Regions from separate parts of the Parabacteroides sp. CAG:2 genome, predicted to be linked through region 1. Evidence: riboswitches for the same ligand, from Rfam matches in the RefSeq annotation. Region 1 holds a riboswitch; the other holds the start of a gene.
What was found. A riboswitch is a leader RNA that binds a small molecule or an ion and turns the genes downstream of it on or off. The one in region 1 is predicted to bind cobalamin.

Region 1 (3,218 bases):
GACTTTTATCGGTCAAGAAATACAGATGGATCGTAAGCAATGGATTCCGGCGGAAAGCCAGTTTATCAGCCGGCGTATTTTGGTTACCCGGTCTGAAATCAACGGTAAGCAATTAGGGGCTTTGCAGTTACGCCGTTTACATGGAATTAACGTGACTCGGATCAATCGTGCGGGGCTGGAGTTGGTAGCTACTCCTAATCTGGTCTTGCAAATAGGCGACCGGGTGACAGTGGTCGGTAGTGAATTGGCGGTGGAGAAAGTTGCCGAGACGCTGGGTAATTCAATGAAACGCTTGAATGAACCTAATTTGGTGACTATTTTTGTTGGTATAGTTTTGGGTATTATCGTGGGAAGTCTTCCTATTAGTTTTCCGGGTATTCCTCAACCGGTGAAATTAGGATTAGCGGGAGGTCCGTTGATCGTTGCGATATTGATAAGCCGGTTCGGTTATCGTTATAAATTGGTTACTTATACCACGCAAAGTTCTAATTTACTATTGAGGGAATTAGGAATCACGTTGTTTCTCGCCTGCGTGGGATTGAGTGCGGGTGAAGGTTTTGTCGATACGATAGTCAATAAGGGTGGTGTAGCTTGGATCGGTTATGGTTTTATAATAACGTTATTGCCTCTACTGATTATCGGTTGTGTGGGAAGGTATTTTTATAAACTGAATTATTTTACGTTGATGGGATTGATTGCGGGAAGTACGACCGATCCTCCTGCGTTAGCCTATTCCAATATGGCGGCAGGAAATGATGCGCCGGCGGTTGGATATGCGACGGTTTATCCATTGACCATGTTTTTGCGTGTGTTGACCGCACAGTTAATGATATTATTCTTTTATACATAGAATAAATATTTTGTTGTTAGTAATGTTTAGAAAAGTGTAAACTCCCTAGCCTTCCGCCGAAGTGATTCGCCGGGGGGCTTTTTTGTTGCTAATCAAAAAGTAAACATGTATCTTTGCGGCCAATCAAGGTGTAGATGTTATCGATTCCGATAATAATCAGTAAAAGGGAATCCGGTGCGAGTCCGGAGCTGTACCCGTAGCTGTAAGTCCTTGGAGCCCCGGCAAATCTTGTTGCCACTGCCTATCGGATAGGCGGGAAGGTAGCCGACAGAGGGTGGACGAGCCAGAAAACCTGCCATGATTTTGTTATGCGACGTTTCGGGTGAAGACGTTGGTAAACCTAAGAATTATTATGCGAGATTTATATCTTATAAGATGTCTGTGCGTTTTTAGCGTATGGTTATTTTCTTTGGGTGTCGCTTTCGGTCAACAGATCGATACGACGGCCTATCACGAGCTTTCCGGGGTGGAAGTAGTGGAGAAGGTACGTCCGTCGGTCACCCGTGAAGGTACGCCTTTGCAAATTATGGACCGGGCGGGAATCGATCGCTTGGGAGTACAAGACCTATCCGAGGCCGTGAAACGCTTCTCGGGAGTTACAGTACAGGATTATGGGGGGATCGGAGGATTGAAAACGGTCTCGGTACGTAGCTTGGGAGCGAAGCATACCGCCGTCAGTTACGATGGGGTGACGATTACGGATGCGCAAAGCGGGCAAGTCGATATCAGCCGTTTCTCGTTGGATAACGTGGAGATGGTTTCCTTATCGATCGGACAATCGGATGACATCTTCCAAACGGCAAGGGTGTATGCCTCGGCAGGAGCCTTGAATATACAAACCGGAAAGCCCACGTTTAAAGACAAATCGTTTCATACTTATCTTAAGGTTAAGGGAGGTTCCTTCGGGCTTTTTAATCCCGTGCTGCATTATGATCAAAAATTAGGAAAGCGTTGGAGCGCATCCTTACATGGTGATTTCGTGCGTGCGGATGGGCAATATCCCTATACATTGATTAATGGGGAATTGGAGACGAGAGAGAAGCGTAGAAATAGCGATATCCATGCTTACCATTTGGAAGGTAATCTATTCGGCGATTTTGGAAGGGGAGGCGAACTTTCCTTTAAGGCGTACTATTTTGATTCGGAGCGGGGGCTTCCCGGTTCTGTTAATTTATATAACAAGAACACTTCTGAACGATTATGGGATAATAACTTTTTCGTGCAATCGGGGTATAAGAATGTTCTTAATGAGAAATTTACGCTACGGGCCATGGCTAAGTATAATTATGCTTTTACTCGTTATTTAGATATAAATGATAAATATGCTGCGGGCGAACAAGTCGATTTGAATACACAGAATGAGTATTATGGCTCTGTAGGTTTGCTGTATACTCCTATAAAGTATGTATCGGCGACGTTGACTACGGATTTAACTCGCTCTATGCTGGACAATAATTTTGTGAACGGCCCTAATCCAAAGCGAATGGCCTCTCAATCAGTACTAGCGGTGCAATATAAGAACAGTCGATTCACGGCTACCGCTAGTTTATTGGGAACATATATCACTGATAAAGTGGAGCAAGGGGAAAAACCGGATGATAAGAGGCGTTTATCCCCGGCTGTAAGTTTGTCTTGGCGGCCATTCTCGGAAAGTACTTTGCGGATACGTGCCTCTTACAAAGATATATTCCGGGTTCCTACATTTACGGACTTGTATTACCTCCGTATGGGAAATACAAATTTGAAACCGGAAGAAACTTCCCAATATAATGTAGGGGTAACATGGAGTTCTTCCTGTGGGGATTGGCTGCGGCATTTCAGTATTTCGGCGGATGGATATTATAATACGGTGAAAGATAAGATCGTGGCTTTACCTACCATGTATGTTTGGAAGATGATGAATATGGGCGAAGTGGATATTAAAGGGGTAGATGTAAATTTATCTACACAATTCCGATTGCCCTTACGAATGAGCTTGCTTTTGGCTTCCACTTATTCTTTTCAATACGCGGTTGATGTGACAGATCCGGAAGCTAAGAATTATAAGGATCAGATTCCTTATACACCTCGTCATTCTGGCACGGTTTCCGTAACCTTGGAAAATCCATGGGTAAATGTCTCTTATATACTGACTGCGGTTGGTGATCGTTATGCATTGCCGCAAAATATAGATCGGAACAGGATTGATTCTTATATAGAACAGAGTATTTCTATAAATCGAGATTTTCGTTTTCGATATTTCGGTTTGCGTTTGCAAGGTGAATTGTTAAATCTTGCGAACGTGAATTATGATGTTATTCAGTATTATCCCATGCCGGGCCGTTCTTGGCGTTTAAGTATTTGTTTATCCTATTAGTAAACTATAAAA
Region 2 (3,218 bases), on a different contig from region 1:
GGCTTTATCGGACTGGCCGAATGTTTGGTGGCCCTTACCGGTAAGCATCATGGCGAAGATAAGGATTCGCAAGCCTTAGGCGTAAGGATCGTTACGTATATCCGGGATCGTGCCAACCAATTCTCGGAGCAATACCAACACAATTATAGCGTACTGGCAACTCCGGCTGAAGGCTTGTCCGGCAAGTTCACGGGAAAAGATCGTAAGAAGTTCGGATCGCTTCCGGGCATCACGGATCGGGATTATTATACGAACTCTAATCACGTTCCGGTATATTATAAGTGCAGTGCCCGTCATAAAGCAGAAGTAGAAGCTCCTTATCATGATTTGACTCGTGGCGGCCATATCTTCTACGTAGAGATGGATGGCGACGCTACCCATAACCCCGAAGCGATCATGCGTGTCGTGGACATGATGGATAAATACAATATCGGATACGGTTCCGTAAACCATAACCGTAACCGTTGTCTGGATTGTGGCTACGAGAACTCCACCCCTAATCTGGAAGCCTGCCCGAAATGCGGCAGCAAACACTTGGACAAACTTCAACGCATCACCGGCTATCTGGTAGGAACCACCGACCGTTGGAACAACGCCAAGCTATCCGAGCTAAACGACCGTGTCACCCACAACTAATTTTCAATTTTCAATTACCATGTTGTCTATCATAGATATCATCGAAGATACCACCGTAGACGGTCCGGGATTCCGGACCGCCATCTATGCGGCGGGTTGCCCGAACAAATGCCCGGGTTGCCACAACCCCGAATCATGGGATATCAATAAAGGGAAGAAAGTAAAAGCGGAAGAGATCGTGGAAAAAGTATTGGCCGACGAATTCGCCAACGTCACCTTCAGCGGCGGAGACCCTATGTTCCAGCCGGAAGGTTTCACCGAGGTAGCCAAAGCGATCAAGGAAAAAAGCCAAAAGACGATCTGGTGCTACACAGGATATAAATTCGAGGACCTGATAAAGAATCCGGCACAAGCCGCCTTGTTGTCCTATATCGACGTATTGGTAGATGGCCGCTACAAACAAACCCTTCGGGATGAGAGCCTTTTATTCCGGGGAAGCAGCAACCAACGGCTGATCGACGTACAAGCGTCTTTAAATAAAAAGGAAGTCGTGAAATACAAGTACAACCCTTTCATTTAAGGAAATTCTCCAATTATAGCCCGGATATTAACAAGATTTCATACCTTTGTCCCGAATTGGTTCCGTTTCGCCCAACCGGGGTTACGGATTAAAAGGGAATCAGGTGTAATTCCTGAACAGTCCCGTTGCTGTGAAGCTCTATTTCAAACATTCCGGAAACACTTTCGCCACTGGTATATAAGAATATAGCCGGGAAGGCTTTCGGGATGGGAGTCAGTCAGAAGACCTGCCAGTTAGGGAGAAGTCGCTCGCGAGGACAGAGCGGCTTGGTACGAATCATTTTCTAAACAGGTTTTAAATAATGGTGTTATCCTTTGCTAGAAAGGGATACCTTGCTTGCGTATTATCGATGCTGGCGATAGGTATGTCCCATGGACAAAGCAAACTCGACTCTATCCAGCACTTGGACGAAGTTACGGTCACGGCCCGGAGTTTCAGCTTTAAAGAGGTAATTCCTTCCCAAAAACTATCGGGGAAAGAATTACAAAATTTGAACAGTCACACGGTAGCAGATGCTTTACGCTACTTCTCGGGTGTCCAATTGAAAGACTATGGGGGCGTAGGAGGTATCAAGACCGTAAATATCCGAAGTATGGGAACGAACCACATGGGTGTTTTCTACGACGGCATCGAATTAAGCAACGCACAAAACGGACAAGTAGACCTCGGGATGTATTCTTTGGACAATATCGAGGAGATTTCTTTATACAATGGCCAGAAGAGCGATATCTTCCAATCCGCGAAAGATTTCGGCGCGGCCGGTACGCTTTATCTGCGTTCTCGTCGTCCTCGTTTCGAAGATGGAAAAACAACGAATATCCGTGCCACGATGAAAGTCGGTTCTTTCGACGTTATCAACCCCTCGGCGCTGTTCGAATATAAGATATCTGAAAACGTAGCCACCTCTTTCAGCGCCGAATGGTTAAGCGGAAGCGGTAAATACAAATTCCGTTACCGCCGTATCAACCCTGCCGGAGAGATCGCTTACGATACGACCGCCGTCCGGGAAAACGGGGATATCAACGCCACCCGCCTAGAGGCCGGACTTTATGGCAAGATGAGCGACGGTACTTGGAATCTTAAGTTCTACAACTACAATTCCGAACGAGGAATCCCGGGAGCCATCGTAAACAACGTATGGAGACGTGGTGAACGGGTATGGGATACGAACTCTTTCATGCAAGGCTCCTATATCAAAGAAATCAATAGCAAATTCAAGACACAGGTGAACGCGAAATATGCATTCTACCGTACGCATTATGTGAATAACGACGACAAGCTGATTCATGTAGATAACCTGTATAAGCAACGAGAGATTTACCTATCCTCCGCGAATGTCTATTCCATCCTCTCAAACTGGGATGTATCCGCCTCTTACGACTTGCAATGGAACAAGATGAACGCCGATATGTACGGATTCGTTTACCCGGAACGCTTCACCAACCTCCTTTCGGTCGCCACGGCGCTCCGGTTAGGGAAAGTAAAATTACAGGCCAGCGGACTGGCGACCTTTATCAACGACCGTGTAAAAGAAGGCCCCACACCGGAAGCCCGGCAAATCCTTACACCCGCCGTATTCGCCTCCTACAAGCCGTTCGAGAAACAAGACTTTAATGTACGCGCTTTCTATAAACGAATCTTCCGTATGCCTACCTTCAACGATTTATATTACGCCGATATGGGAAACTCCAAATTAAACCCAGAATATGTAACCCAATATGATGCCGGCTTCGCTTACACGAAAACATGGGAGAACCATCTTTTCTATCGCTTCAAGATACAGGCGGATGGTTATTTCAACAAGGTGAAAGACAAGATCATCGCTTATCCCAAAGGCCAGCAATTCCGTTGGACTATGTTGAATTTAGGTAAGGTAGAAATCAAAGGCATAGATGTCAGCACGGAAACGACCGTCAATCCGGTAAAAGATTTATTCGTCACGCTACGAATACAATACACCTATCAAAAGGCCCAAGACTTCACGGATCCCTCGGATACCTATTACGGAGATCAAATCCCTTATATCCCTTGGCACAGCGGTTCCGCCATCGCGCAAGCGTCC

Region 2: linked by a shared signal. The riboswitch ahead of QVP94_RS00030 (TonB-dependent receptor) and the one ahead of QVP94_RS10025 (TonB-dependent receptor plug domain-containing protein) in region 1 are both predicted to bind cobalamin.

The regions. Positions count from the first base shown of each region.
Region 1 is NZ_FR885297.1:110,936-114,153, reverse strand. Features, by position in the region: gene QVP94_RS10030 (putative transporter) at 1-850, shown strand, start outside; cobalamin riboswitch at 960-1,164, shown strand; gene QVP94_RS10025 (TonB-dependent receptor plug domain-containing protein) at 1,203-3,206, shown strand.
Region 2 is NZ_FR885248.1:7,186-10,403, reverse strand. Features, by position in the region: gene QVP94_RS00040 (anaerobic ribonucleoside triphosphate reductase) at 1-636, shown strand, start outside; gene nrdG (anaerobic ribonucleoside-triphosphate reductase activating protein) at 656-1,156, shown strand; cobalamin riboswitch at 1,197-1,404, shown strand; gene QVP94_RS00030 (TonB-dependent receptor) at 1,458-3,218, shown strand, end outside.